One region of the Enterobacter sp. DVT3837 genome, then DNA from elsewhere that is predicted to be linked to it. Evidence: predicted binding sites of a transcription regulator. Region 1 holds the regulator's gene; each other region holds the start of a gene.
The links. The regulator Fur, encoded in region 1, represses iron uptake genes when iron is present. The targets are predictions, from matches to a motif close to ATAATAATGAGAACNACTATCAA.
Positions count from the first base shown of each region.

Region 2: the regulator Fur is predicted to act here: its motif matches at 1,969-1,991, upstream of ftnA (non-heme ferritin).
Region 3: the regulator Fur is predicted to act here: its motif matches at 5,668-5,690, upstream of zupT (zinc transporter ZupT).
Region 4: the regulator Fur is predicted to act here: its motif matches at 4,053-4,075, upstream of sodA (superoxide dismutase [Mn]).

Region 1 covers NZ_JBWDLA010000001.1:145,197-153,055, forward strand. Annotated here, with positions in the region: gene pgm (phosphoglucomutase (alpha-D-glucose-1,6-bisphosphate-dependent)) at 1-325, opposite strand, end outside; gene seqA (replication initiation negative regulator SeqA) at 350-898, opposite strand; gene ybfF (esterase) at 1,082-1,855, shown strand; gene ybfE (LexA regulated protein) at 1,984-2,271, shown strand; gene fldA (flavodoxin FldA) at 2,427-2,957, shown strand; gene fur (ferric iron uptake transcriptional regulator) at 3,246-3,692, shown strand; gene chiQ (ChiQ/YbfN family lipoprotein) at 3,800-4,129, opposite strand; gene chiP (chitoporin ChiP) at 4,145-5,542, opposite strand; gene glnS (glutamine--tRNA ligase) at 5,991-7,658, opposite strand; gene nagE (N-acetylglucosamine-specific PTS transporter subunit IIBC) at 7,828-7,859, opposite strand, start outside.
Region 2 covers NZ_JBWDLA010000002.1:293,933-301,791, reverse strand. Annotated here, with positions in the region: gene AC0XWG_RS16330 (anaerobic C4-dicarboxylate transporter) at 1-1,063, shown strand, start outside; gene AC0XWG_RS16325 (DUF2766 family protein) at 1,106-1,357, opposite strand; gene yecR (YecR family lipoprotein) at 1,589-1,927, shown strand; gene ftnA (non-heme ferritin) at 2,130-2,627, shown strand; gene tyrP (tyrosine transporter TyrP) at 2,876-4,087, shown strand; gene AC0XWG_RS16305 (IS5 family transposase) at 4,514-5,482, opposite strand; partial or broken gene AC0XWG_RS16300 (DUF1214 domain-containing protein) at 5,517-6,233, shown strand; tRNA gene AC0XWG_RS16295 (tRNA-Leu) at 6,498-6,584, opposite strand; tRNA gene AC0XWG_RS16290 (tRNA-Cys) at 6,596-6,669, opposite strand; tRNA gene AC0XWG_RS16285 (tRNA-Gly) at 6,716-6,791, opposite strand; gene pgsA (CDP-diacylglycerol--glycerol-3-phosphate 3-phosphatidyltransferase) at 6,944-7,492, opposite strand; gene uvrC (excinuclease ABC subunit UvrC) at 7,549-7,859, opposite strand, start outside.
Region 3 covers NZ_JBWDLA010000001.1:2,154,300-2,162,158, reverse strand. Annotated here, with positions in the region: gene AC0XWG_RS10595 (DUF1249 family protein) at 1-323, opposite strand, end outside; gene nudF (ADP-ribose diphosphatase) at 320-952, opposite strand; gene tolC (outer membrane channel protein TolC) at 1,157-2,635, shown strand; gene AC0XWG_RS10580 (DUF1190 family protein) at 2,797-3,462, shown strand; gene AC0XWG_RS10575 (glutathionylspermidine synthase family protein) at 3,465-4,625, shown strand; gene ygiD (4,5-DOPA-extradiol-dioxygenase) at 4,718-5,506, opposite strand; gene zupT (zinc transporter ZupT) at 5,703-6,476, shown strand; gene AC0XWG_RS10560 (fimbrial protein) at 6,808-7,368, shown strand; gene AC0XWG_RS10555 (fimbria/pilus outer membrane usher protein) at 7,443-7,859, shown strand, end outside.
Region 4 covers NZ_JBWDLA010000001.1:1,522,611-1,530,469, forward strand. Annotated here, with positions in the region: gene fdnG (formate dehydrogenase-N subunit alpha) at 1-754, opposite strand, end outside; gene fdhD (formate dehydrogenase accessory sulfurtransferase FdhD) at 1,127-1,963, shown strand; gene AC0XWG_RS07370 (YdgH/BhsA/McbA family protein) at 2,078-2,290, shown strand; gene AC0XWG_RS07375 (AzlD domain-containing protein) at 2,332-2,655, opposite strand; gene AC0XWG_RS07380 (AzlC family ABC transporter permease) at 2,655-3,314, opposite strand; gene AC0XWG_RS07385 (helix-turn-helix domain-containing protein) at 3,417-3,965, shown strand; gene sodA (superoxide dismutase [Mn]) at 4,149-4,769, shown strand; one part of gene AC0XWG_RS07395 (IS1 family transposase) at 5,054-5,502, opposite strand; one part of gene AC0XWG_RS07395 (IS1 family transposase) at 5,502-5,751, opposite strand; one part of gene AC0XWG_RS07400 (IS1 family transposase) at 6,041-6,489, opposite strand; one part of gene AC0XWG_RS07400 (IS1 family transposase) at 6,489-6,738, opposite strand; gene AC0XWG_RS07405 (Ig-like domain-containing protein) at 6,817-7,859, shown strand, end outside.

The DNA.
Region 1 (7,859 bases):
CATCAACGCCGTTTGCGGCCAGCACTTCCAGGACAGAAATGAATGCCGGCTCAGACAAAGCATGGGTATCTTTTCCCACATAGCATGGACCGGTAACGCCATTTTTGGCGCGCTCTTCCGCAATGGCCTGAGCAATGGCCAGAATGTGCGGTTCGTTAAAGCTATGGCGCGCCGCGCTACCGCGGTGACCAGATGTACCAAACTTCACGGCGTGTTCTGCATTGCCCACAACCGGCTTCAGAACGTAATACTGCGCGGTCAGCTGAGCGACATTAATCAAATCGCTTTGTTGTGCAGGTTGGCCTGCACGGCTGTGATTTGCCATTACCGGGTCCTTCTGATGCAAGGGTTAAATTGTACCGCAAACCTTTTCAATCAATTCCGCCGGGAACTGCATAGACTGCATGATGTGTTCAATCATGCTGCACTTGCGGCCCGTATTGGTATTGGTGATCACCCAGTACGGAGTGCCAGGGACATGTTTGGGTTTGGTTTGATTGCCATTTTGCAGCAGCGTTTGCTCGTCACCCGCGAAATAGACGCGAGTACGACCGTGCAGCGACTCGGTCGCTTCAGCAAACGCTTTGTTATCCAGTGAGTAGAGTGTAGACAGCACCAGCATAAAGCGGTTAACCGCCTTTTTTTGCTCCGCATATTCATCGGACAGCAGCAGCTCGCGCATCGCCCGTACTTTATCTTTTGCCGGTGTCACGGCAGGTTTTGCTTGTGCAACAACGCTCGGCTGAGACACGACATCTTTGGTAACTGGGGTGACAGGCTGTGAAGCGGCGGAAATTTTAAGCATGCGCCGTAAAATGTCGGACGCACTCTCCCCGATATGCCGCGTCTGGCTGGCAATATACTGATAGAGTTCGTCATCAACTTCGATTGTTTTCATCTTAATCCAGTGCGATATCTTATCTGAATACAAGTCATTGGGATTATAAGGTCAAATCCCAACAGCGGATAGCGTCAAACCAGGTTGGCGGCAAAAGTCAGATTAAACTGGAACCTTGCAGCCGGGCGGCAGAATGGTCAACATGATACCCTAACCTGACATACGTAAAAAAAGAACTTTGCCATGAAATTGAATACCCGAGCGCAAACTGCACAATCGCCGAACAATAATTCTCCCATCGTACTGGTTCACGGACTTTTTGGCAGCCTGGATAACCTGGGCGTGCTGGCGCGCGATCTGGTTAGCGATCACGACATTTTGCAAGTCGACATGCGCAATCACGGTCTTTCAGGGCGCTCAGAAGAGATGACCTACGCGGCAATGGCGCAGGATCTGCTGGATACGCTGGATGCCAACAACCTGCAAAAGGTCACCCTCATCGGGCATTCAATGGGCGGCAAAGCGGTAATGGCCCTGACGGCGCTGGCACCTGAGAGAATTCAGGGTCTGGTGGTAATCGATGTTGCTCCGGTGGATTACGACGTTCGACGCCATGACGAAATTTTCGCGGCGATCAACGCGGTAACAGAGGCTGGTGCTACAACGCGTCAACAAGCGGCTGCCGTCATGCGTGAGCATCTTGATGAAGAAGGTGTCGTGCAGTTCCTGCTGAAGTCATTTGTTGACGGACAATGGCGTTTTAACGTGCCGGTGCTCTGGGAGCAGTACAACAATATCGTAGGCTGGGAAACGGTACCTGCCTGGCCACACCCTACCCTCTTTATTCGTGGCGGTAACTCGCCTTACGTCACCGACGCGTACCGCGACGCATTGCTGGCGCAATTCCCGCAGGCTCGCGCCCATGTTATCGCCGGGGCCGGACACTGGGTTCACGCGGAAAAACCTGACGCCGTATTGCGCGCCATTCGCCGCTATCTTGCTGATACTGCAAATTGATTAAAAAGAGAGCGACTGGAAGGCTGCAGGCTTCCAGTCGTTGGCGTGCCGTTTTTGGTGATGTATGATGGCGCGCTTATCGCCCGGGCATTAGCAGGGCGGCGTGTTTCCCCCGAAGTCTCAGAATCATGGCCAAAGAACAAACGGACCGTACGACACTAGATCTGTTCGCGAATGAGCGTCGCCCGGGACGACCGAAAACGAATCCGCTTTCGCGCGATGAACAGCTGCGTATCAATAAACGCAATCAGCTTAAACGCGATAAAAATCGTGGGCTTAAGCGTGTCGAACTGAAGCTCAACGCCGACGCCGTCGATGCGCTTAACGAGCTGGCTGACGCGCGAAATATCAGCCGCAGCGAACTCATTGAAGAGATGTTGCTCGTCCAGCTTGAGACGTTACGCAGCCAGGCATAAGTCTGAAAATCCCCTTTATCGCCCTTTTCATGTAGCACAGAGTGCAGTCCTGCGCGATAGCTGTTTCCGCAGGGTTGCCAGTTCTGCTATTATTGCCCTTATCCGTGGCCTAATTGCGCCACCATACTATTAAGTTTCAAGAGGTTATTTTACTCATGGCAATCATCGGCATTTTCTTCGGCAGTGATACCGGCAATACCGAAAATATCGCAAAAAACATTCAAAAACAGCTCGGTAAAGACGTTGCTGATGTGCATGACATCGCCAAGAGCAGCAAAGAAGATCTCGAAGGCTATGACATTCTGCTGCTGGGTATTCCAACCTGGTACTACGGTGAAGCCCAGTGTGACTGGGATGATTTCTTCCCGACGCTGGAAGAAGTTGATTTCAACGGCAAGCTGGTTGCCCTGTTTGGCTGTGGCGATCAGGAAGACTACGCAGAATATTTCTGTGATGCGCTGGGTACCATCCGCGACATCATTGAGCCAAATGGCGCGGTTATCGTAGGCCACTGGCCAACGGCGGGTTACCACTTCGAAGCCTCTAAAGGCCTGGCTGATGACGATCATTTCGTGGGTCTGGCCATCGACGAAGACCGCCAGCCTGAACTGACCGCAGAGCGTGTTGAGAAGTGGGTTAAGCAGATCCGTGAAGAACTGCACCTGGATGATATTCTGAACGCCTGATTTTTATCGTGGCGCAACTGCGGTTGCGCCACGCCCCAGGTCAAACCGATTAAATTAATTGCTACAATCTTTTAACTTTTTCGCCCAGACCTGTACAATGTCTCCCTGAAAAATGTGGTTTCCATTGAGCAAGTTTGTTGGTGATACCCCATTTTTATAAGCATATTTTGCCTGAGACTTGCTGTTTTCATTTAGACATGGCAGTTCTATAATGAGACGCATTACCCAAGGTGCATTTTCTGTCACTTCCTACAGAAGTGAATCGTTTAGTAACAGGACAGATTCCGCATGACTGACAACAATACCGCATTAAAGAAGGCTGGCCTGAAAGTTACGCTTCCTCGGTTAAAAATCCTTGAAGTGCTTCAGGGTCCAGACAATCACCATGTCAGTGCGGAAGACCTTTATAAACGTCTTATTGACATGGGCGAAGAAATTGGGCTCGCTACCGTCTATCGCGTGCTGAACCAGTTTGATGACGCGGGCATTGTTACCCGTCATAATTTCGAAGGCGGTAAATCTGTATTCGAACTGACCCAGCAACAGCACCACGATCACCTGATCTGCCTCGACTGTGGCAAGGTCATTGAATTTAGCGATGACTCCATCGAAGCGCGCCAGCGTGAAATCGCGGCTCGTCATGGCATCCGCCTGACCAACCACAGCCTGTACCTGTATGGTCACTGTGCTGAAGGTGATTGCCGCGAAGACGATCACGCGCACGACGCTAAATAACTCAAGCTTTCATACTCTGAGCCAGCCGCGAGGTTGGCTTTTTTTTGCCTGTTATTTGACGCAAAAAAGCCCGGTAGCGTTGTGCTACCGGGCATGATGACAGAGAATTATTTGCTGTTGTTAGTGCGAATCTCTTTCCAGATCTGGTCGCAACGCTTCGCCACTTCCTGATCGTTTCCGGTTTTACGTGCCTGAATACAGGCCTGGTAATCCATCACGCGAACGTTTTCCTGTGTGGCGAACTGCTCATGTGCCTTCTCTTTCTTCAGCACATTCAGCACGCTCTGACAGGCTTCGATCTTCTCCGGTGAACCTTCCGCTGTGTTAATGCAGGCGCTATACGCCTCTTTAAGACGCGAGTCCTCTTTCGGTGCCTGCTCCTGCGCACACCCCGCCAGCCCCGCAGCCAGCAACGCGACGATTACGATGTTTTTCATCATGTTCTGTCTCCATTAGAAGATAGTGAATGGAGCGATAACCATGAATTTCACGTCACGCTCATCCTGGAAGATGTTGCCGTAACCGCCTGCGTAGCTCGGAATGTCGGAGTGGTTGTCATACTGGGTGAAGTGCAGTTTGAACATCGTGCCTTTCGCGCGGCCGTCCTGCAGGGTGTAGATAGCATCCAGGCTGTAAGAAGACTCTTTCAGGCGATAGTTTGGATCGTAGTAAGCGTCCGGTGTAGCCATATCTGCAGGTTTTGCATCCCAGGCATAAGCGTAAGATGCACCCACCGCCCAGCCTGGCAGGTTCCAGTTTTTCAGATCATACATCGCGCCGAAGAACACCGCTTTTTCGCCGTCGGCGTTGAAGTCAGAGCGGTTATCCCACCAGATATCAAGACGACCGTTAGACGATGCATAGGTTGGGGTCATACGCTGCAGGAAGTACCCCTGCTGCCCTTCCGCTTTCACCCATGTGCCTTCCAGACGCAAATCAACCTGTCCGACTTTGTAGCCGAAGGTGAGTGCCTGCAACCACGCGGTGCCGTCATAGATATCATTGACGCCACCATTACTGACTTTGTCGCGCGTACCGTAGAACTGGTAGCTGGTGCTCAGCGGGCTACCCGCGATATCAAATTTATAGCTGGCCTTGGCAAAGTACTGATCGATGTAACCTTGAGCCTGGCCAAATGCCGCCTCAAGTACCAGGTCGTTTTTAAAGTCGTATTTAGCACCCAGTGAATGGAGATAATCTACTTTGGTTTTCTTATCGTTCTGGTAGAACTTGTCCATTTCAATGTGCCATGGTGCTTTGTACTCGTTGGTCCACATATAGGAGAAGCTCAACGCACCTGCATCACCGTAATCAAAGTTGGCACCCGCTTCCGCACCCTGGTAAGTACCCGGCATAAAGCTCCAGTGTGGTGCTAACAATGTCTGACCGGTTGGCTGAATATAACCACCGCGCGCCCATACCGGGCCGTATTTGAATTTCGCTGCTGCCTTATACAGGCTGATACCGCTTTTATCTCCGGACCAGTCTTCTTTATAGGCTTTATTACTGGAGGAGAATGCGATTTCGTTCGGGTGGGCGCTGTCGCCGTTTTCCGCCATTTCAATTGCCGTGAATGCAGCAATATCCAGACCGAACATATCGGCAGCATAACCAGACTGGAAATCCAGATTGGCGTTCCAGGTTGAGTGAGAAAGGTTGGTTTTGTATTTGTCTTCAGTGACGTCTTTACGGTCACGTTCACGCTGCCAGTAGTAAATCCCCCCCGTGAGGGTTGAATCATCAATAAAACCTGCTGCCTTCGCCTCTGGTGCAATCACCAGGCCCGACATTGCTGTCACACCGGCAATAGCCAGCGCCAGCGCACTACGTTTGCCACTGAACGTACGCATAGATTATTCCTCTTTGACGAATTAAAACGCCTTAAACGGCGAAAAATATAAAAGACCTAATGGTCAGGGGTAGTTAGAAATACCCTCGAATTAACTACCGCCTTTAGATTATTTTTCGCGACGCGAATTATCAATGCTTTTCAGCGAGCAAAAGTCAGGATTATGACGAAGTGCACATAATTGGTAGTGATTTGTAACATCTGTGCCAATGCGAGGATTTACAGGGAATAACGCGTATTTTGAGGGAGTGCCGGCCATTTATTCTGTATATTTTTTGTCCTTAAGGCTATTCGTAAATATTGAAACTTTTTTTGAGTAAAATAAGTAGCACCTCATTGACCTGAATTTCGCACATACCTTATTTGAGCTGCGCGTTAATGGCCTGATCGTTAAATAAAAAAACGCCGCTTATCGCGGCGTTTGTCTCTCATTGACCAGAACTGCAATATTATTCGCCGATCTTAGCCCAGGTGTCACGCAGACCAACGGTACGGTTAAACACCGGTTTTTCCGCCGTGCTGTAACGGCTATCCAGGCAGAAGTAACCTTCGCGTTCGAACTGGAACGCTTTACCCGCTTCGGCCGCTTTTAAAGACGGCTCGGCATAACCCTGTTTAATTACCAGAGATTCCGGGTTGATCGTCGCCAGGAAGTCTTCGGCAGCACCAGGGTTAGGGACACTGAACAGACGATCGTACAGGCGAATTTCAACAGGCAGCGCGTGTGCAGCGCTTACCCAATGGATAACGCCTTTCACTTTACGGCCATCAGCCGGATCTTTGCTCAGGGTTTCAGCATCATAAGAACAGAAGATGGTGGTGATATTGCCTTCAGCATCTTTCTCTACGCGCTCAGCCTTGATGACGTAAGCATTACGCAGGCGCACCTCTTTACCCAATACCAGACGCTTGTACTGCTTGTTCGCTTCTTCGCGGAAGTCAGCACGATCGATCCAGATTTCAGCGCTGAACGGTACGTCGCGGCTACCCATTTCCGGTTTATTCGGATGGTTAGGCATGGACACCAGCTCGCTTTCACCCTGCGGGTAGTTTTCGATAACCAGTTTCACTGGATCGATGACTGCCATTGCGCGCGGCGCGTTTTCGTTGAGATCTTCACGAATGCAGGATTCCAGAGACGCCATTTCAATGGTGTTATCCTGCTTAGTCACACCGATGCGTTTGCAGAACTCACGAATAGAAGCGGCGGTGTAACCACGACGACGCAGACCAGAGATGGTCGGCATACGCGGATCGTCCCAGCCTTCAACGTGCTTGTCGGTCACCAGCAGGTTCAGCTTACGCTTGGACATCACGGTGTATTCCAGATTCAGACGAGAGAACTCGTACTGACGTGGATGCACAGGGATAGTGATGTTATCCAGTACCCAGTCGTACAGACGACGGTTGTCCTGGAACTCCAGCGTACACAGAGAGTGAGTAATGCCTTCCAGCGCATCGCTGATGCAGTGGGTGAAGTCGTACATCGGGTAGATGCACCACTTGTTACCCGTCTGGTGGTGTTCCGCAAACTTAATGCGGTACAGCACCGGGTCACGCATCACGATGAACGGAGATGCCATGTCAATTTTGGCACGCAGACAGGCTTTGCCTTCTTCGAAGCCACCGGCACGCATTTTTTCAAACAGCGCCAGGTTCTCTTCCACGCTGCGATCGCGGTACGGGCTGTTTTTACCCGGCGCGGTCAGCGAGCCGCGGTATTCACGGATCTCATCGGCAGACAGCTCGTCGACGTACGCCAGACCTTTGTTAATCAGCTCTACCGCATAGGCATACAGCTGATCAAAATAGTCAGAGGAGTAGCAGATGTCGCCAGACCAGTTAAAGCCCAGCCATTGCACGTCGTTCTTGATGGACTCAACGTATTCGATGTCTTCTTTTACTGGGTTGGTGTCATCGAAACGCAGGTTGCACTGCCCCTGGTAGTCCTGGGCAATGCCAAAGTTCAGGCAGATAGATTTCGCGTGACCAATATGCAGGTAACCATTCGGCTCCGGCGGGAAACGCGTATGAATTGTGGTGTGCTTACCACTGGCCAGATCTTCATCGATGATCTGACGAATAAAGTTACTCGGGCGGGCTTCTGCCTCACTCATCGTGGATTCCTCAAAGCGTAAACAACGTATAACGGCATATGATCTTATAAGCCGGACGTAGTGACAACCCTTAAAACGGCTCTGAAGAAAATAATGGGGGCATTTGCTGCAAAAAAAAGCGGCGAGGGATATCCCCCGCCGCTTAAGGCATGACTCTACTCAGGAGCGATTACTTGCCTTTAATCTCATACAGTGGCGTTT
Region 2 (7,859 bases), on a different contig from region 1:
TACTACCTGGATGCTGACTTTTCTGTGTGGCACCGGGCATGTGGTCTACACCATGTTCCCGATCATTGCAGATATCGCCCTGAAAAAAGGGATCCGCCCGGAACGTCCAATGGCGGTAGCATCCGTGGCCTCGCAGATGGCGATTACGGCATCACCGGTTTCCGTTGCCGTTGTATCGCTGGTGTCCATCCTGGGCGCTCAGCATGGAATTGGCCATGCGTGGGGCATCCTTGAAATACTTGCAGTGTCAGTTCCTGCTTCACTTTTCGGTGTAGTCATCGCTGCCCTGTGGAGTTTGCGGCGCGGGAAAGATCTGGCCGACGACATGGATTTTCAGGAGAAGCTTAAAGATCCAAAGCAGCGCGAGTTTATCTATGGCGGAACAGAGACGTTAATGAATCAACGTTTTCCAAAACAAGCCTACTGGTCCACGTGGATTTTCTTTGCCGGTATTGCCGTAGTGGTGCTGCTGGGCGCATTCCCGGAATTACGCCCCGCCTTTGAGCTGAAAGGCAAAATGACGGCGCTGTCGATGAACCTTGTCATTCAGATGATGATGTTAATTGCAGGCGCCGTAATGCTGATGGCCTGCAAGGTCAATGCCTCTGCTATTTCTAACGGTGCGGTATTCAAAGCCGGAATGGTGGCGATCTTCTCGGTGTTCGGCGTGGCGTGGATGAGTGATACCTTTTTCCAGGCGCATCTTGACGAGTTAAAACTGGCGCTGGAAGGCGTTGTGAAAAGCCACCCGTGGACGTATGCCATTGTACTGTTTCTGGTGTCGAAGCTGGTGAACAGCCAGGCCGCAGCGCTGACGGCCGTTGCGCCCATGGGCCTGATGTTGGGTATTGAGCCGAAAATGCTGATCGCCTTTTTCCCGGCGTCATACGGCTATTTTGTCCTGCCGACCTACCCAAGTGATTTGGCCTGTATCGGTTTTGACCGTTCAGGAACGACCCGCATCGGCAAATTTATCATCAACCACAGCTTTATTCTGCCAGGGCTGATTGGTGTAAGTTGCGCGTGCGCGGCAAGCTACCTGCTGGTCCAGACGTTCTTCTGATGGCATTGAAGGGCGACAAATACTGTCGCCCATTTCCACTCTTCAGTGAGACTCACTCTGCGGCGTGAATCGCAGCTCAATCAGCGCAATGGCTTTTTGGATGGCACGAAGCGTAACCGGATCAGCCGCTGCCGGATGACTGGCGAAATCAATGTTTTTCAGCTGAGTAGACATCTTCTCGCGCACTTCAACCGGCGCAATAACGTCCAGGACATCAAGGATTTGTTTGATAACCAGCTGACAGGCGACAACGTCAGAGACCAGTTCCTGATCGGCACTCAGGTTTTGAGACATGGGGGCTTTCTCCTTATTTAAAGGCCGCCATAGTAGCAAAACGCAGGCTCTTTTATCTCCCCTTCGTCACGTACAGGTACAAAAAAACCGCCAATATTAAATGTACCGGATGCGGATTACATTCAATTCCATCCCGTTGCAAAGAGAGAGGGCAGATTGTCCGGCTATTCCAGGCATTGCAGCAAACATCTGCAGGTACGATAACGTATTTCCATCCATTCAGAGCGAACCATGAAAAGAGTCATCGTAGCTGGCACGATCCTGCTGCTCGCGGGGTGTAGCATTAACCGCCAGGCTGAGGTCAGTAGTCTCGACGCGCCCAACGGCATAGTCCGCCTCGACTACGGCCAGGCGGCGCTACAAAATGCGTATTCTGATGAGTATGTGAATAACGGTACGGCGGTAAAAGCGTGTCAGAGCATGGGGTATGCCACCGCCTCTGCCTATGGCCAGCCCATCAAAACCTGCACGCTGATTAGCGGCTCTCTGTGTCTGAACGAGAGCGTGACTATCCAGTATAAATGTATGGGTTTTGCCGTTAACCCTAAGTCAAATAATCCGTGGTATTAATCAGGACTGCCAGTGTTTGCTGGCAGTTTATTTCATTACGAACAAAAATAATTCTCATTAATAAATACAAAAATCGTCAATGCGTTTTATTCCCATTCGTATTTTAAATAAAGAAATAAAAATTTTACGTTTTGCAAATAATTAAATAACAAATTATAGTATCGCTCATTGTGAATCAGAAATAATAACCGGGAGCGCCACTATGCTGAAAACTGAAATGATCGACAAGCTCAATGCACAAATGAACCTTGAGCTTTTTTCGTCCCTGCTCTACCAGCAGATGAGCGCCTGGTGCAGCTTCCACAGTTTCGAAGGCGCGGCTGCGTTTTTGCGTCGTCACGCTCAGGAAGAGATGACCCATATGCAACGTCTGTTTGATTATCTGACAGATACCGGCGCCCTGCCGCGCATTGAGAACGTGGCATCACCGTTTGCTGAGTACACATCTCTCGATGAACTGTTCCGCGCGACCTACGAGCACGAACAATTAATCACACAGAAAATTAACGAACTGGTTCATGCGGCAATGACCAGCCAGGATTATCCAACCTTTAACTTCCTGCAATGGTATGTAGCTGAACAGCACGAAGAAGAGAAGCTGTTTAAATCCGTCCTGGATAAATTATCTCTGGTGGGTAAATCTGGTGAAGGTCTTTACTTTATTGATAAAGAACTTTCTACCCTCGATACGCAAAATTAATTCCAGCGCGGTGCCGAAAATCGGTGCCGCGTTTTTTTACTTACATTCCCTGCATCAAAACCCTCATTGTATTTCCTGTTCCCCTTATTAACGTTACGTCTGGATGACGCCCCATGCATGATCGCAGAGCGCTCGATTTCGTAAACATTTCATTACACTACTTGTAACGGTGATTTGACGAGTTACCGCTTTTCCCTTACTCTGCGCCGCAGATTTTGTCGCGATTACGAATCGTTGTAGAGGAAAGCGTGAAAAACAGAACCCTGGGAAGTATTTTTATCGTCGCCGGAACGACGATTGGAGCAGGAATGCTGGCAATGCCCCTGGCAGCCGCAGGCGTGGGGTTTGGGATGACCTTGCTGCTACTTGGCATGCTCTGGGCGTTAATGTGCTACACCGCACTATTGTTGCTTGAGGTGTATCAGCATGTGCCAGCCGACACCGGTCTGGGTTCTCTTGCAGCACGCTATCTGGGACGCTACGGTCAGTGGATAACCGGCTTTAGCATGATGTTCCTGATGTACGCTCTGACTGCCGCCTATATTAGCGGCGCCGGGGAGCTCATCGCCTCCAGCGTCAATGACTGGTTCGGCTCCGATATTACCCCGGCAACCGGCGCCATTTTCTTTGCGCTCATTGGCGGTGGCGTGGTCTGCGTGGGGACATCGCTGGTCGATCTGTTTAACCGTTTTCTGTTCAGCGCCAAAATTCTGTTCCTGATTGTGATGCTGGTACTGCTCGCGCCGCATGTACACAAGGTCAACCTGCTGACGCTGCCGCTGGAAAAAGGGCTGGCGCTTTCCGCGATCCCGGTCATTTTCACTTCGTTTGGTTTTCACGGCAGCGTGCCGAGCATTGTCAGCTATATGAACGGCGATATTCGCAAGCTGCGCCGTGTCTTTGTTATCGGCAGCGCAATCCCCCTGATTGCCTATATTTTCTGGCAACTGGTGACGCTGGGCAGCATTGACTCTTCGACCTTTATTGGACTGATGGCGCAACACGCCGGCCTGAATGGTTTTCTGCTGGCACTGCGCGAGGTTGTGACCTCCCCACATGTGGAACTGGCGGTACACCTGTTTGCCGACCTGGCACTGGCCACGTCGTTCCTGGGTGTTGCGCTGGGCCTGTTTGATTACCTGGCTGACCTGTTCCAGCGTCGCAATACCGCGGCTGGACGGTTGCAGACGGGCGCAATCACCTTCCTGCCACCGCTGGCCTTTGCGCTGTTTTACCCACGCGGGTTTGTGATGGCGCTGGGTTACGCGGGGGTGGCACTGTCGATCCTTGCCCTGTTGCTCCCTTCCCTGCTGGCATGGAAGAGCCGTCAGCAACATCCTCAGCAAGGGTATCGCGTGGCGGGGGGAAAACCGCTGCTGTGTATCGTGCTTGGCTGTGGCGTGGTGATTATTCTGGTGCAGGTTTTGATTGCAGCGGGAATGCTGCCTGAAGTGGGTTAAAAACGGGGGTTAAGGGGAAACTACCAGCTACCATAGGGGTATGTTTACCCTTTGATAAAACCCCTTATGTCCTGATAAGGCAGAGACTGCGCTTACGCGGATTCAGGAAAACATCAGAGAGTTGAAAGAAATTCAGTCGGTGATTTCAGATTTATAAACAATACGCGGGCACGAGGCCCGCGATATTGCTTAACCCCCAATTGAAAAAACTCAGTGAACACTAACATAGTATTTCCTTCGGGAAGGAATACGTATTGACATATACATTCTCATAAATTCTCGGTTCATCTTTCAATGATTTAAATTTATTATGCATACACCATTGTTTTTTGTTAGAACAATCGAAATCTAAATCAACACACAGTCATTAAGGCTTTGTTGAATAAATAAGATTTCGTGCGAACGACCCTGTAGCTGGCTGGATTTTCAGGCAATACGCACGCTTTCTGGCATCCCAGCCTTTGTCATCCTGTTCAACGCACGCACCATGGCCATAGCTTCCGCTACCTGACCATCGTAGTCACGCAGCGTCAGTGAATCTCCCAACAACTGCTTCATTCTGTACATTGCCGTTTCCGCTATCGAGCGACGGTTATATTCCGTTGTCCATTTCCACCGTGCATTGCTTCCGCTCAGCCGCTGATTAGCAACGGCACGGTTGCGGTCTGCGTACTCACCGGGCCAGTAACCTGCTCCTTTTCGGGGAGGAATAAGCGCGCTGATTTTTTTGCGGCGCAGTTCATCGTGACAGAGCCGGGTATCGTAAGCCCCGTCTGCCGCGGCTGCCCTGATTTTTCTGTGAGTCTGCCGGATAAGGCCCGGGAAGGCTTCTGAGTCCGTGACGTTATTCAGCGACAGGTCTGCACAGACAACTTCATGTGTGTTGCTGTCAACAGCAAGATGCAACTTTCGCCAGATACGACGGCGCTCTTTGCCGTGCTTTCTGACTTTCCATTCGCCTTCACCAAAGACCTTCAGCCCGGTGGAATCAATCACCAGGTGTGCGATTTCACCCCGGGTGGACGTTTTGAAACTGACATTAACCGACTTTGCCCGCTTACTGACACTGGTGTAATCCGGGCAGCGCAACGGAACGTTCATCAGGGCAAAAATGGAATCAATAAAACCCTGCGCAGCCCGCAGGGTCAGCCGGAATACGCGTTTAATCACCAGAACGGTGGTGATGGCGAGATCAGAATAGCGCTGGGGCCTTCCTCGTGATGAAGGCGTTGCCGACTCATACCAGGCCTGAATCGCCTCATCATCCAGCCAGAAAGTGAGGGAGCCACGGTTGATGAGAGCTTTGTTGTAGGTGGACCAGTTGGTGATTCTGAACTTTTGCTTTGCCACGGAATGGTCTGTGTTGTCGGGAGGATGCGTGATCTGATCCTTCAACTCAGCAAAAGTTCGATTTATTCAACAAAGCCGCGCAGGCGAGACGCGCTGGGTGGTGCCTGAGAAATTCTTTGATCAATTCGCAAATGTGCTGGAAAAAGTGCCGCCACTGCCTGGCGAAGAGGCCATGTACGCTCAGTACCGCCATCTGGTAGAGGCCGGGAAGAAAAACCCTGAGGTGCGCAAATGGATGGATGAAACAGCCATCGAGACGGATAAAACGGTTATTGCAGAATTCTTTAAATGGAAGAATAACGGCGTACCTGCCGGCAATGGCTGGAACCGTTCTAAAAATAACGCCGAGTTCGGTGTGGACTACTACAACCGAACCGGCACCTCCAAATCGAATATGTTCGATAACAAACCGAACGAAACCCAGTATTTCTACACCGACAATGATGCCGCAAACGTACAGCTTTCCGGAGCCCATGACTACACGGTAACCTTCGCAAAAGGCGAACTTCCTCCTGTAAAAGGGTTCTGGTCACTCACGCTTTACAACAGCAAGCATCTGTTTAGTCCAAATGAGCTTAACCGTTACTCTCTGGGGACGAAAAATAAAAATCTGAAGTACAACGATGACGGCTCTCTGACACTGTACGTCAGCAAAAATCGCCCATCAGAGGATAAAGTGAATAACTGGCTTCCGGCACCTGACGGTAACCTGTCACTCTATATCCGCGCTTACTGGGGAGAGCAGTCGATTCTCGATGGCACCTGGCAGCCACCGAAAATTGAAACGGTAAAATAAGCCTAACTAATGACCCTTTGTTTAAAACTTAGGGTCGTTTTACTTACATATACACAAGGTCTACTTTTCGCTTCAGACCGAAATCGATCGTTACGCTTTGGTCGAGTTCAGATGAGCAAATTCAGTAAACCACTGCAAAGGCTCTAGTCACGCATAGGGGAAACAGGAAAATTACTGTAGTGGAGGGTGGAAAAGGCAATAAAAAACCACCTTTCGGTGGTTTATACGACACTGCTTATCATTGATTTTATTCTTCTGTTCCCATGGTAGCCGGAGTGGGACTTGAACCCACACAGCGCGAACGCCGAGGGATTTTAAATCCCTTGTGTCTACCGATTCCACCATCCGGCCAGGGAAGAAAGTGGAGGCGCGTTCCGGAGTCGAACCGGACTAGACGGATTTGCAATCCGCTACATAACCGCTTTGCTAACGCGCCGTTAAATCTTTCAAACTGACACCCGCTATTGCGCATGTCTTTAATCTGGAGCGGGAAACGAGACTCGAACTCGCGACCCCGACCTTGGCAAGGTCGTGCTCTACCAACTGAGCTATTCCCGCATGTCATCAAGTTGACTTATAACCACTTGATTTCATTATCGTCCGGCTTGCTGTGCCGCCGTTCGATGCGTTGCATTCTACTGATATGACGTTATGAGTCAACGTTATTTTTTGCATCCCAGGATCGTTTGCTGAAAATTACGGCGAAACGATCACTGATCAAGCAAATCCCCGCGGGCAGCGTTCAAATATTGCAGCATTGACCACAGCGTCAGCACTGCCGCAACCCACAGCAGGCCAATCCCCGCCCACTCAACCCAGGCGTTCGGACGCCAGAGCATCCAGACCAGCGCAGCCATTTGCGCAGTCGTTTTCACTTTACCAATCCAGGAGACCGCCACGCTGCTGCGTTTACCCAGTTCAGCCATCCACTCACGCAGTGCAGAGATAATAATTTCACGGCCGATCATCGTCGCCGCAGGCAGCGTCACCCACCAGGTATGATAATGCTCGGCCACCAGTACCATCGCGATAGCGACCATCACTTTATCAGCAACGGGATCGAGAAAGGCACCAAAACGAGTACTTTGATTCCAGCGACGTGCCAGGTAGCCGTCAAACCAGTCGGTGACTGCTGCAATCAGGAAGATCAATGCACAGGCGAAAGGTGCCCAGACAACCGGCAGGTAAAACGCCAGTACAAAGAACGGAATAAGCACGACACGAAAGAGAGTGAGCAACGTAGGGATATTAAATTGCATAATGACGGTAACTGTTTGTTGTCAGTAAAATTTAGCTCTATGTTGCTACAGAGCCCTCAATGTTTCAACGAGTAGTAGATCTTTTCTGCCAGCCCTTGCGAAATACCCGGCACTTTTGCAATTTCCTCCATGCTGGCGTTGAGTAATCCTTGCAATCCACCCATATATTTCAGCAGCATCTGACGACGTTTTGGCCCCACGCCTTCAATCGTTTCCAGGGTACTGGTATTTTTTACCTTTGCCCGTTTTTTACGATGACCGCTGATAGCATGATCGTGTGATTCATCGCGAATATGCTGAATGACATGCAACGCCGGGGAGTCCGGCGGCAGGCTGAACCCCTCACCTTCCGGCTCGAAGAAAAGCG
Region 3 (7,859 bases), 2.0 Mb from region 1:
TTTTTATTCGGGTAATCATACCGTGCCTTGAAGCGAAAGATCTGCTGACTTGAACACACTTCAGCGACCATTGCATCGTGATAGAGGCGCACCGTCATCGACGGCAGGCTCCAGTAGCTAATACTGGGTGCCGTTTGCTCAATCTCCACCAGCGTAGTGTAGCGCGTTGATTCTGTTATCGTTAACCGATACTGCGCGTTGCTCACCTGATAGCTTACCGTTTCGCCGGGTGCGTCATTTTTCGGCAGCAGGCGGCGCAATTGTGCGAAATTGGTTTCGCACAGGCGCATCATTTCTGGGAAGTCAGGTGTATAACGCTTCATTTTTTCCACTCGTTTCGTAATGTCTGATAATGCAGTTGCAGCCATTGCAGGGCGATGACAGACGCTGCGTTGTCGATTTTCCCCTCTTCTACCCACTGATAAGCCTGTTCCCGGCTCACCACATGAACCCGAATATCTTCGTTTTCATCTGCCAGACCGTGGATCCCTTCCGCCGTCGTGGCGTCCACTTCGCCTACCATAATGGAAAGGCGCTCGCTGGTGCCCCCCGGGCTTGCCAGATAGCTCAGCACCGGTTTTGTACGTCCCACCACCAATCCTGCTTCTTCCAGTGCCTCACGGCGGGCAACGTCTTCGACCGATTCGCCCTCTTCGATCATCCCGGCTACCATCTCCAGTAACCACGGGCTCTCGCTGACGTCGTAAGCCGCAATTCGGATCTGTTCCACCAGCACAACTTCGTCGCGCACTGGGTCAAAGGGTAGCAAGACTGCCGCATGCCCGCGCTCAAAAATTTCGCGTCTGATTTCGCCGCTCATTTCACCGTTAAACAGGCGATGCCTGAAACGGTAAAGTTCCATCGAAAAAAAACCGCTATAAAGCATTTCTCGTGCAATAATTTCTACATCGTTTTTGGCGAATGTCACGGGCAACTTTTCTGGTTTCTGCATGAGTCGAGTCCTGGTAGCAATGGTGATGAAATTGTGAATTTCAAGGCTGTTTGGCTGCCGTTTGCAAGGCTATATGTTAGATTGGTGCAAATTACCGCCAGATGGCACGTAACGCCAACCTTTTGGTATGGAAGATTCTGTTAGAATCGGCAATTATTTTTTAATTAGATCAGCGCTAATACTGCTTCACAACAAGGAATGCAAATGAAGAAATTGCTCCCCATCCTTATCGGCCTGAGCCTGACGGGCTTCAGTGCAATGAGCCAGGCGGAAAACCTGTTACAGGTCTATCAGCAGGCACGTCTGGGCAACCCTGATTTACGTAAATCAGCGGCCGATCGTGATGCTGCGTTTGAAAAGATTAACGAAGCGCGTAGCCCATTGCTGCCACAGTTAGGTTTAGGTGCAGATTATACCTACAGCAACGGTTTCCGCGACGCTAACGGCGTCAACTCCAATGCTACCAGCGCCTCACTGCAATTGACACAAACGCTGTTTGATATGTCCAAATGGCGTGCCCTGACCCTGCAGGAAAAGAGCGCAGGCATCCAGGATGTGACCTATCAGACTGACCAGCAAACGCTGATCCTGAACACCGCCACAGCTTATTTCAACGTGCTGAGCGCGATTGACTCGCTCTCCTACACCGAAGCGCAGAAACAGGCCATTTACCGCCAGTTAGATCAAACCACGCAGCGTTTCAACGTAGGTCTGGTTGCGATCACTGACGTGCAGAACGCCCGTTCACAGTACGACAGCGTACTGGCCAACGAAGTGACCGCGCGTAACAACCTCGACAACGCGCTGGAATCACTGCGTCAGGTCACCGGGAATTACTACCCTGAGCTGGCGTCTCTGAACGTGGACAGCTTCAAAACGGATAAACCGCAGGCGGTCAACGCCCTGTTGAAAGAAGCGGAAAACCGTAACCTGACCTTGCTGCAGGCGCGTCTGAGCCAGGATCTGGCCCGCGAACAGATTCGTCAGGCACAGGATGGCCACCTGCCTACCCTGAGCCTCAGTGCATCTACCGGTATTTCAGATACGACCTACAGCGGCTCCAAAACGAACTCAGCCCAGTATGACGACAGCAATATGGGTCAGAACAAAGTGGGTCTGAACTTCTCCCTGCCACTGTATCAGGGCGGCCAGGTCAACTCGCAGGTGAAACAGGCGCAGTACAACTTTGTTGGCGCGAGCGAGCAGCTGGAAAGTGCTCACCGCAACGTGGTGCAGACCGTACGTTCTTCTTTCAACAACGTGAACGCCTCTATCAGCAGCATCAACGCGTATAAACAAGCCGTGGTGTCTGCACAGAGCTCCCTGGATGCGATGGAAGCGGGTTACTCCGTAGGTACACGTACTATCGTTGACGTGCTGGACGCAACCACCACGCTGTACAACGCGAAACAACAGCTCTCCAGCGCACGTTACCAGTACCTGATTAACCAGTTGAACATCAAACAGGCTCTGGGTACGCTGAACGAGCAAGACCTGCAGATGCTGAACAGTGCACTGGGCAAACCGGTCTCAACGTCGCCGGACAGCGTGGCACCTGAGAACCCTGATCAGGTTGCCGCCGTTGATAACTTCAACGCTAACAGCAGCGCCCCTGCTGCACAGCCTGCCGCCGCGCGTACGACCACGTCCGCCAGCAAAGGTAATAACCCGTTCCGTAACTAAGATTGTCATCAGGCCCTCTCCCACGGGGAGAGGGCGCATCTGAATCACACCCGAACGTAAGCCAACGTAAAGATCCCCCTGATTCCACCCCTCTTCGCTTCATTTTCAACCACTCATCCTCTATCCTGAGCGTTATTACCACTGGGTCCTGGAAGACAAAGATGAAACGGACAAAATCCATAAATCACGCTTCGTTCCGCAAAAGCTGGAACGCGCGTCACCTCACCCCTGTTGCGCTGGCAGTGACGGCTGTCTTTATGCTGGCAGGTTGTGAGAAAACCGATGAAACGGTTTCGCTGTATCAAAATGCGGAAGACTGCTCAACGGCAACCGGTAACGCCGCTGAATGTAAGACTGCTTATAACAACGCCCTGAAAGAAGCAGAACGTACCGCACCGAAATATGCTTCACGCGCAGACTGTGTGGCAGAGTTCGGTGAAGGTCAGTGCCAGCAGACGCCTGCTCAGGCGGGCACTGCCCCGGAAAATCAGGCACAGGCGCAGTCCAGCGGCAGTTTCTGGATGCCGCTGATGGCAGGTTATATGATGGGCCGTCTGATGGGTGGCGGTGCGGGTTATCAGCAGCAACCGCTGTTTAGCTCGAAAAACCCGGCCAGCCCGGCTTATGGTCAATACACCGACGCCAGCGGCAAAGGCTACGGCGCAGCAACCCCAGGCCGCACTGTGACCGTCCCGAAAACGGCGATGGCGCCGAAGCCTGCGACCACCAGCACCATCACCCGTGGCGGGTTTGGTGAATCCGTAGCGAAGCAGACCAGCATGCAGCGTAGCGCGACAGGCTCCTCTACTCGCTCAATGGGCGGCTGATCATGGAGCGAGTCAGTATCACCGAGCGCCCGGACTGGCGCGAAAAAGCCACCGAATACGGTTTTAACTTCCACACCATGTACGGCGAGCCGTACTGGTGTGAAGATGCCTATTACAAACTCACGCTCGCCCAGGTTGAGAAACTGGAAGAAGTGACGGCCGAGCTGCATCAGATGTGCCTCAAGGTGGTGGATAAAGTCATCGACAGCGACGAGCTGATGGCAAAATTCCGCATTCCAAAGCACACCTGGAGCTTTGTCCGTCAGTCGTGGAAAACGAATCAGCCTTCGCTTTACTCTCGCCTTGACCTGGCATGGGACGGCGTGGGTGAACCTAAGCTTCTTGAAAATAACGCCGACACGCCCACTTCTTTATACGAAGCGGCGTTCTTCCAGTGGATCTGGCTGGAAGACCAGGCCAATGCCGGAAACCTGCCGGAAGGAAGCGATCAGTTCAACAGCCTGCAGGAAAAGCTGATAGAGCGTTTTGCCGAGCTGCGCGAACAATTTGGCTTCAACCTGCTGCACCTCGCCTGTTGCCGCGACACGGAAGAAGATCGCGGGACGGTTCAGTATCTGCAGGACTGCGCCGCCGAAGCGGAAGTAGCAACCGAATTCCTCTATATCGAAGATATCGGCCTGGGTGAGAAAGGTCAGTTTACCGACCTGCAGGATCAGGTGATTAGCAACCTGTTCAAGCTCTACCCGTGGGAATATATGTTGCGCGAAATGTTCTCCACCAAGCTGGAAGATGCAGGCGTACGCTGGCTGGAACCCGCATGGAAGAGCATTATCTCCAACAAAGCCCTGCTGCCGTTGCTGTGGGAAATGTTCCCGAACCATCCTAACCTGCTGCCTGCGTATTTTGCGGAAGATGATTATCCGCAAATGGAGAAATACGTCGTGAAGCCGATCTTCTCCCGTGAAGGGGCGAACGTGTCGATTATCGAAAACGGCAAAACGCTGGAAGCGGTTGAAGGGCCTTACGGCGAAGAAGGGATGATCGTCCAGGAATTTTATCAACTGCCGAAATTTGGCGACAGCTACACGCTGATTGGCAGCTGGCTCATCAACGATCAGCCAGCCGGGATTGGCATCCGCGAAGATCGCGCCCTGATCACGCAGGATCTATCACGATTCTATCCGCATATTTTTGTTGAATAGACCGCGGCCTGATGCCCTCACCCAGCCCCTCTCCCACAGAGAGAGGGTGCAAACACTAAAAACGGCAACCTGAGGTTGCCGTTTTGCTTTTATTACCCCACCTGCACCGAAAGCATACTCAGGCTCCCCATCTCAATACCGTCGACCGGGATCGTAACCGGCTCCTGACCATCCCACGCACCAAGAACGTACAATAGCGGCAGGAAGTGTTCCGGCGTCGGGTTAGAGAGCGAACCGCCTTCGTGATCCAGATAGTTCACTAACGGATGCTCCTCAGCAGGGCCTTGCCAGGTCAGATTCGCTTTGACGTAATCATTAAAAGAGGTCGCCCACGGATAGGGCGTGTTCTCGCCGTGCCAGCGTGCCGTTCGCAGGTTGTGAACCACGTTACCGCTCGCCACCAGCATGATGCCTTCATCACGCAGGGTTGCAAGCTTACGACCCATCTCCAGATGCCAGGCGGCCGGTTTGGTGCTGTCGATGCTCAACTGCACCATCGGGATATCTGCATCAGGATACATTTTAATCAGTACGCCCCAGGAGCCATGGTCAAAACCCCAGGCTTCTTTATCCAGCGCCACCGGAACAGGCGCCAGCAGTTCCACCAGCCTTTGTGCCAGCTCAGGCGAGCCGGGGGCCGGATAGTGCGTGTCATACAGCGCCTGCGGGAAGCCGCCAAAATCATGAATGGTCTTAGGCGCTTCCATGGCGGTCACGCCCGTGCCCCGGGTGAACCAGTGCGCGGATACCACCACAATCGCTTTTGGACGCGGCAGCGTCTCGCCCAGGCTACGCCATGCGCGGGTATAGACGTTGTCTTCCAGAACGTTCATTGGGCTGCCGTGGCCTAAAAACAGGGCTGGCATACGGGAAGAAGTCATGATGATATCCTTACAGAAGGTGTCAATTTAATGGTGCTACATTACGCGCAATCCGGCAAAGATGAACGCTGATAAGCGTGAAGATCATCATCAGGAAATTTGAATGTAAGGAATATGTAAAGCAGAGCCACTCTGCTCGCTTTGCTGACAAATAATCATTTATATTAATGAGAATCATTATCAAAAGGAGTAATGAATGTCAGTACCTTTGATCCTGACGATACTTGCGGGCGCTGCGACCTTCATCGGTGCGATCCTCGGTGTTCTTGGTCAGAAACCCTCTAATCGCGTATTGGCCTTCTCACTGGGCTTTGCAGCCGGGATCATGCTACTCATCTCCCTGATGGAGATGCTGCCTGCCGCGTTGGGAACAGAAGGTATGTCTCCGCTGCTGGGCTACGGCATGTTTGTCGTTGGCCTGCTGGGATATTTCGCGCTCGACCGCATGTTGCCCCACGCGCACCCTCAGGACTTAATGCAAAAAAACGTAGCGCCCGCGCCGCGCAACATTAAGCGCACCGCCATTTTGCTGACGCTCGGCATAAGCCTGCACAACTTCCCGGAAGGCGTGGCGACGTATGTCACCGCCAGCAGTAACCTGGAAATGGGCCTCGGCATCGCCCTGGCGGTGGCGTTGCACAATATTCCTGAAGGACTCGCGGTGGCCGGTCCGGTCTATGCCGCCACGAGCTCAAAGCGCACGGCAATCTTCTGGGCCGGGATATCCGGCATGGCGGAAATTCTTGGCGGCGTGCTGGCCTGGCTCATCCTCGGTAGCCTGGTTTCGCCGGTAGTCATGGCTGCCATTATGGCCGCGGTTGCGGGGATTATGGTTGCGCTGTCGGTTGACGAGCTGATGCCGCTGGCAAAAGAGATCGATCCAAACAACAACCCAAGCTATGGCGTCCTGTGCGGGATGTCGGTGATGGGGTTAAGTCTGGTCTTACTTCAGGCCGCAGGCATTGGCTGACGTGACGGGCGCCTCCTGAAACGGAGGTGCCTATTATTTGTTAAAGAAATAACTTTTTACGGAATATACGTCCCGCATCCTTCCTTATAAAAAAATAAAGTTTTTTACTGAACATTATTGTGCGTAATAACATTAAACAATGCATCCGGCATTATAATTTACACTTCTTGAAATTCATCCACTTACAATAACCCGCATTTATATTTTAATTAGATCTACAATGATTTTTAAGCTTGGTTAATCGCATTGCCTCGTCGGAGATCGGTATACTTCCCTGGCAATATTCTGATTAATATTCAGGATATGAATTCAACTGAAAAAGGATATTTTCATGTTTACAGGAAAAAAAGCACTTTTAGCCGTGGCAATGGCCACGCTTATTTCTGGGTCGGCGTTTGCTGCAGAACAAGGTTCCGGTAAGATCAAATTCAAAGGTGTGGTGATTGATGCACCATGCAATATTGCACCAGACAGCGTTGATAAAGAAGTCGATTTGGGTGAAATTACGACCGCAGTTATTAATGCCAATAAAAAATCGTCACCCGTGGCGGTAGATATCAACCTGGAAAACTGCCAGCTGGACGATCCAGGCGATGAAACCGATACCCCAATCACCAAGGTTGACGTCACGTTCACCAGCTCCGCCACGGATACAACGGATACCAGTCTGATGACCAACACGTATGCCAACGGCGCGCAGAACGTGGGCGTCCGCCTGCTGGATAATGCGGAAGCGAACATCACCCTGGGTAGCGCCAGTGAAGTTACCCTGCTGGCAGGCTCCGCCACCCAGACGCTGCACTTTAAGGCGCAGATGGAAATACTGAGCGGCAAAACGGCAACGCCGGGTCAGGTTGAAGCCACCGCAAACTATGTTCTGGCGTATAAATAATTCAAATTTACCTCGTTATCTACCGACTGGCTCATTATGCCAGTCGGCATTTTATATTTACCTTGAGCAACAGGATGATGAAACATAAATCAACATGCATAATCATCATTACCGCCCTGTTAATGACGAAAGTCGCCTCTGGTACCGAATTTAATATTAATGCCATCGATAAAGATCAGCGCAACAGCGTCGATTTAACACAGTTTAAAGATCGCGCCTCCGTCGTCCCCGGACGTTATTTTGTTACGGTTTCGATTAATGACATCCCCTTAGCAAACGGCTGGCAGTTAATGTGGAAAAAAGTGAATGATGCAGTCCAGGTCTGTATTCCCGCCGAGCTGGCCGACACGTTCGGCCTACAGGATAAAATACGGGAATCGCTAACTGAAAAAGAGGGCTGTATAGACTTCGCCCCGCTGCCGGACGTTCATTTTACCTTTGAACAAGTAAGCCAGACGCTAAACGTGTCCATTCCCCAGGCGTGGTTGCAG
Region 4 (7,859 bases), 1.4 Mb from region 1:
CGTTGTGGATTTTGGCTTCCATCGCCCAGCGGAACCCGACAGGGTGCGCTTCAGCGGCGTTACCGCCCATCACCACAATGAGGTTGGCGTTCTTGATGTCGACCCAGTGGTTGGTCATCGCACCGCGACCAAATGTTGGAGCAAGACTTGCTACCGTTGGTCCGTGTCAGACACGCGCCTGGTTGTCGACCGCGAGCATACCGAGTGCACGCGTAAATTTCTGGGTTAAATAACCGGTTTCGTTGCTGGAAGCAGAGGCACACAGCATCCCGGTGGAGAGCCAGCGGTTGACCGTGACGCCGTCGGCGTTTTTCTCAACAAAGTTGGCATCGCGATCTTCTTTAATATGTTTTGCGATGCGGTCAAACGCTTCTTCCCAGCTAATTTGCTGCCATTTGTCGGAGCCAGGCGCACGATATTCAGGGAATTTGAGGCGGCTTTCGGAGTGGATAAAGTCCACCAGACCGGCCCCTTTCGGGCACAACGCGCCGCGGTTGACCGGATGATCCGGGTCGCCTTCGATATGGAAAATAGACGCTTTGGCGTTTTTAGCACCGTCGCCGAGGCTATACATTAACAGCCCGCAACCGACAGAGCAGTACGTACAGGTATTACGGGTTTCACGGGTGCGCAGCAGCTTATACTGCCGCGTTTCCGCCAGCGCTACGCCGGGCGCAAAGCCCAGTGCCGCTGCCGTGGTGCCTGCCATACCGCCAGCGCAGATCTTAAAGAACTGCCTTCTGCTGACCTGCATGGGTCACTCCTTGTTTCGACATTGCTTATATATGGTGTTTTGACTTCGCGGCTAAAGAATGACCGCAAAGGAGAAAAATTTGCGTTAATCCCTCAATTCCACGAGGGATATCATAAGAATACCACAATGTCGGTATGCCTGTTCTCATGGCGTTAAAACAAAGTGAACGTATTATCACCTTGCTGATTATAAAGTGTGATATTGATCACATTGGAAGCTCGACATGTTAAAGCCGTGTAGCGGGTGTCGGGTTGCACCCCTCCGAAATGAGTAGGAGAATGGTTGTTGAAAAGTTGATCCATACTATGCGTAAGACCTGCAGTTTATGTTGCAATAGCAGGCTCACCTTAGTGGTTGTTCAGGAATACCGCTGTGTCTAAACAAAACCGTGCTCCTCACTCGTCGTCATTGCCTGCGGGCATTGTGGAATTGTCGGTGCACAGGCCACCCCACATCACTCACGCCACGCCCGATTTTCTGGCCGAGGAAGTTCCCGTTGCCCTCGTTTACAACGGTATTTCGCATGCGGTGATGATGGCCTCTCCGAAAGATCTCGAGCTTTTTGCCATTGGTTTTTCTCTTTCGGAGGGCATCATTGAGCACCCGCAGGAGATCTACGGCATGGATGTGGTTCAGGCCTGCAACGGCCTGGAAGTGCAAATTGAACTCTCGAGCCGCCGTTTTATGGGGCTGAAAGAGCGTCGACGTGCGCTGGCAGGGCGCACCGGTTGCGGTGTCTGCGGCGTTGAGCAACTCAACGATATTGGTAAACCCGTTACGCCCCTGCCGTTTACTCAGACCTTTAATCTGGCGTATCTCGACCATGCGCTTGAACACCTCAACGACGTTCAGCCGATAGGTCAACTGAGCGGTTGTACACACGCCGCAGCCTGGGTGCTGCCATCAGGTGAAATTGCCGGTGGGCATGAGGATGTGGGTCGCCACGTGGCGCTGGATAAGCTGCTCGGTCGCCGTGCGCGTGAAAATGACGTCTGGAAGCAGGGGGCGGCACTCGTTTCCAGCCGCGCCAGCTATGAGATGGTGCAAAAGTCCGCGATGTGCGGTGTGGAAATTCTGTTTGCGGTCTCAGCCGCAACGACGCTGGCGGTGGAGGTGGCGGAGCGCTGTAACCTGACGCTGGTGGGCTTCTGCAAGCCGGGAAGGGCGACAATTTATACCCATCCTCAGCGCTTAATTGTTGATCAGTAATTTTGAATGATATTAGCAAATCCTTCCGCTTTTAGTTGTTGGTGATGAGGTCTAGTATTTATCTCATCAAGGCACAACGCCTTATCTAAACAACTTAACGAAAGGGTTTAAATCATGAAAAACATCAAAACTTTTGTCGCTGTAATCGCTCTGGCTACTTCTTTCGGTTCTTTCGCAGCACAGACTGTGACCGCAACAGCCTCTACCATTGACGGCGCAGAAGCGAAAATCGCTGCACAGGCTCAGGAAGCAGGCGCGTCATCTTACAAAATTACCCAGGCATTCTCCGGTAACCGTGTACACATGACGGCTGAACTGAACAAATAATCTCGCTTTACCGTCGAAAGAGCGCCCCCGGGGCGCTTTTTTTATTGTATCCCCGCCAGGCGCAGTAGCGCCGTTACCACCGCCGCCGCAACGATCACCACAATTAACGGCATCTTCCGCCAGGCCAGAAACACCGCAAACGCCACGCCCAGCACGCGCGCCATACCCGCAAAATGTTCCCCTTCATAAAAGGTTGTCGCCAGCGCCACGGAAAAGAGTAAAACCGTTGCCGCGTCAGAAAGCAGCGACTGTGAACGCTCCGACAGTGCCAGCCTGCTGCCGAGCTTTGCACCACCCAGACGCATCAGATACGTCCCTGCCGATAAGATGGCAATCCCCAGAATAAAGAATGTCATGTTTCCCATTATTTTTTCCTCGCCGCCAGGCCCAGTAAAGACAGCAGAACCGGCAAACCGACCGGAGCAAACGGTACGGCAGACAGTGACAACACTGCGCCGCTACAGGCACGGATCAGCGTGGTACGGTTTTTAAATGCGGGTACCACTAAGGCCAGTAATATGGCCGGGAACACCGCATCCAGCCCGATGGTTTCTGGATCTGGCAGAAGTTTACCGACCATGGCACCCAGCAGCGCTCCCAGCGGCCAGATAATCGCCACACCTAAACCACATAACCAGTAGGCAGCTTTACGCTGTTCGGGCGTTTTTTGCGACAGGCCAAACACCACGCTTTCATCGTTCATGATGTGACAGCCCAAAAAACTCAAACCACGTTTGCCGACCAGTTCACGCACCGTGACGCCAAACGGCACATGGCGGGCGTTCACCAGCAACCCGGCAGCCGCAGCCGCCAGAGGGTTACCCCCGCTCGCGACAATGCCGATAAACATAAATTCGGACGCGCCCGCGAGTACGGTAATGGAAAGCACAAACGGTACCCAAACAGGAAAACCGTAGGCTATCGCCAGCGAGCCGTATGACATCCCGACCACACCTACGGCGAGACAAACCAGGATGATTGCTTTTATCGTGTCGCCTTTCAGGCAAGAGAAATGATGCTTCATACAATTTTAGCCATATCGAACGTGTATCCATTATAATGAACGCAACAGAACAGTTTTTCAAGACGAACGATTCGTTCGATTTATAGAACAAGAGGCCGTTATATGACGCAGCCAATTAGCGTAATCGCCAAAAGTCTGTTGCGAGAACGCCAGCGAACCGGACTTTCACTGGCGGAAATTGCCCGCCGTGCCGGGATCGCTAAATCCACGTTGTCCCAGCTGGAGTCTGGCAATGGCAACCCTAGCCTGGAAACGCTGTGGTCGCTTTGCGTGGCGCTGGATATTCCTTTCGCCCGTTTACTGGAACCACAACAGCCGACCACGCAGGTGATTCGCCGCGGTGAAGGGACCAAAGTGGTCGCCGGGCAGGCTAACTATGAAGCCATTTTACTGGCGGCGTGTCCACCGGGCGCGCGTCGCGATGTTTACCTTCTGATGACCCAACCGGGTGCAGATCGACTCTCTCAGCCGCATTCGCCTGGCTCGGTAGAGCATATTATCGTGACGCAGGGGCGGGCACTGGTCGGCCTGATTGACGCGGCGGAAGAGCTGAATGCGGGGGATTACATCTGCTATCCCGCCGATCGTCCGCACATCTTTAAAGCTCTGGAGCCAGACACGTATGCGCTGCTGGTGGCGGAACAGAATTAAAGCGCTGGGCAATTTGTGTTAACTCAATGATAGAAATAACAATTTCTCCATTTCCTAAAAGCAAATAACCTTATAAAAATTACGGCATTGATAATCATTTTCAATATCATTTAATTAACTATAATGAACCAACTGCTTACGCGGCATTAACAGCTGTGCCGCCCGACAATAATGGAGAGGATTATGAGTTATACACTGCCATCCCTGCCGTATGCCTACGACGCACTGGAACCGCATTTCGACAAGCAGACGATGGAAATCCATCATACTAAACACCACCAGACCTATGTGAACAACGCGAATGCGGCGCTGGAAAGCCTGCCAGAGTTCGCTAACCTGTCTGCTGAAGAGCTGATCACCAAACTGGATCAACTGCCAGCGGACAAGAAAACCGTACTGCGTAACAACGCAGGTGGTCATGCGAACCACAGCCTGTTCTGGAAAGGCCTGAAAACCGGTACCACCCTGCAGGGTGACCTGAAAGCGGCGATCGAGCGCGACTTCGGTTCAGTTGACAACTTCAAAGCAGAATTCGAAAAAGCGGCTGCAACGCGTTTTGGTTCTGGCTGGGCGTGGCTGGTACTGAAAGGTGACAAACTGGCGGTAGTTTCAACGGCTAACCAGGATTCCCCTCTGATGGGTGAAGCAATTTCTGGTGCATCCGGTTTCCCAATCGTGGGTCTGGACGTATGGGAACATGCTTACTACCTGAAATTCCAGAACCGTCGCCCGGACTACATCAAAGCATTCTGGGACGTTGTTAACTGGGACGAAGCCGCTGCACGTTTTGCTGCTAAAAAATAATCCCTGATATCGGCATCACCGGTTAATTCATAAATGAAGCCTGGTTAATTTCACCAGGCTTTTTTAATTGTTTCCTCTCAGCGTATCAGATTATTTTTACTTAAATTCTAATTAAGAAAATATCAGCACTCGAGGTTTATCTGTATGAATATAATTTGACCTGAAAAATATTCTGGCTGACAGTTGCTAACGCTTTTGTTCTCACCCTTTTCAGGTCAATGTCCATGCATGTTAATAAAAGGCTAACAATATGTTTGCAGGTGTTTTTTGGTAATGACTCCAACTTACTGATAGTGTTTTATGTTCAGATAATGCCCGATGACCTTGTCATGCAGCTCCACCGATTTTGAGAACGACAGTGACTTCCGTCCCAGCCTTGCCAGATGTTGTCTCAGATTCAGGTTATGCCGCTCAATTCGCTGAGTGTAACGCTTGCTGATTACGTGCAGCTTTCCCTTCAGGCGGGATTCATACAGCGGCCAGCCATCCGTCATCCATACCACGACCTCAAAGGCCGACAGCAGGCTCAGAAGACGCTCCAGTGTGGCCAGAGTGCGTTCACCGAAGACGTGCGCCACAACCGTCCTCCGTATCCTGTCATACGCGTAAAACAGCCAGCGCTGACGTGATTTAGCACCGACGTAGCCCCACTGTTCGTCCATTTCCGCGCAGACGATGACGTCACTGCCCGGCTGTATGCGCGAGGTTACCGACTGCGGCCTGAGTTTTTTAAGTGACGTAAAATCGTGTTGAGGCCAACGCCCATAATGCGGGCGGTTGCCCGGCATCCAACACCATTCATGGCCATATCAATGATTTTCTGGTGCGTACCGGGTTGAGAAGCGGTGTAAGTGAACTGCAGTTGCCATGTTTTACGGCAGTGAGAGCAGAGATAGCGCTGATGTCCGGCAGTACTTTTACCGTTACGCACCACGCCTTCAGTAGCTGAGCAGGAGGGACAACTGATGGAGATGGAAGCCACGGGAGCACCTCAAAAACACCATCGTACACTAAATCAGTAAGTTGGCACCATTACCTGTTTTTTTACCTGCACTTCACGTTTTGTAATGCATTCTTGTTCTCGTTTCCCGCGCATGCCGAAACAAATCGGAACGTAGAAATCAATACAAAAAGTGGTGAAAATAATACTACAAAAGTAAAAGATACGCCATCAGATACCCGCGATAGTGATAAAGATATAGCCGGGGTGCTTTCTGGTGCTGGCTCATTATTAAGCCAGGATAATAAAAGTGACGGGTAATGACTCCAACTTACTGATAGTGTTTTATGTTCAGATAATGCCCGATGACCTTGTCATGCAGCTCCACCGATTTTGAGAACGACAGTGACTTCCGTCCCAGCCTTGCCAGATGTTGTCTCAGATTCAGGTTATGCCGCTCAATTCGCTGAGTGTAACGCTTGCTGATTACGTGCAGCTTTCCCTTCAGGCGGGATTCATACAGCGGCCAGCCATCCGTCATCCATACCACGACCTCAAAGGCCGACAGCAGGCTCAGAAGACGCTCCAGTGTGGCCAGAGTGCGTTCACCGAAGACGTGCGCCACAACCGTCCTCCGTATCCTGTCATACGCGTAAAACAGCCAGCGCTGACGTGATTTAGCACCGACGTAGCCCCACTGTTCGTCCATTTCCGCGCAGACGATGACGTCACTGCCCGGCTGTATGCGCGAGGTTACCGACTGCGGCCTGAGTTTTTTAAGTGACGTAAAATCGTGTTGAGGCCAACGCCCATAATGCGGGCGGTTGCCCGGCATCCAACACCATTCATGGCCATATCAATGATTTTCTGGTGCGTACCGGGTTGAGAAGCGGTGTAAGTGAACTGCAGTTGCCATGTTTTACGGCAGTGAGAGCAGAGATAGCGCTGATGTCCGGCAGTACTTTTACCGTTACGCACCACGCCTTCAGTAGCTGAGCAGGAGGGACAACTGATGGAGATGGAAGCCACGGGAGCACCTCAAAAACACCATCGTACACTAAATCAGTAAGTTGGCACCATTACCAAAGTGACGCTATTATAAATTCCTTGATTAATAGCGGTTCAAGTAAAGCCACTAATGAAATTCAACAGTGGTTGCAGCAATTTGGCACGGCCAGAGTGAATATTGGTCTTGATCAGAACTTTTCGCTGGAGAGTGCGAATCTGGATCTGCTGCTCCCGCTGTATGATGATAAAGGCGCCAATTTATTATTCACGCAACTGGGTGGGCGACGCGAAGACGATCGTAACATCTTCAACGCCGGCCTTGGCTATCGCTACTTTGCTGATAGCTGGATGTGGGGGGTGAACGCCTTCTATGATCAGCAAGTATCCGGCAATACGCACCAGCGAATGGGTATCGGTGGCGAATTAGGTTGGGACTACTTGAAGCTCAGTGCCAACGGTTATAAACGCCTTTCCGGGTGGAAAACATCTTCAACACATCAGGATTACGAAGAGCGCGTCGCAGATGGCTATGATGTGCGTACAGAGGGGTATTTACCCGTTTATCCTCAGCTCGGCGCAAAACTGGTCTGGGAACAATATTATGGCGACGATGTTGCCTTGTTTGGTGACGACGATGATGACCGCCAAAAAAATCCTTATGCTGTTACTGCTGGAATTAACTTTACCCCATTCCCCCTTCTTTCATTTGGTCTTAACCAAAAAATGGGTAAGGGTGATCACAATGATACACAGGTTGAATTTAATGTTAACTGGATGCCGGGTGTACCCATTGCAACACAGCTAGACTCCGAAAAAGTCAAAGAGCGCCGCACATTACTTGGCAGTCGAATGGATCTGGTTAATCGTAACAATAACATTGTGCTGGAATACCGTAAGCAGGATCTTATTTCGCTCTCGCTTCCTGAGCGTATTGAAGGCGTTGAATCGAAAACAGTGCCTGTTACTGTGAACGTTAAGACAAAATACCCTGTCGATCATATTGTCTGGCAAGACGAAAATCTGGTTAAAAATGGCGGGAAAATTAGCGAGAAAAATGGCGCCTGGTTTGTTGTATTACCGCATTATGAGCAAAACGGTGCTGAGAAAAATATGTATGTGGTAGCCGCAACGGCTTATGACAA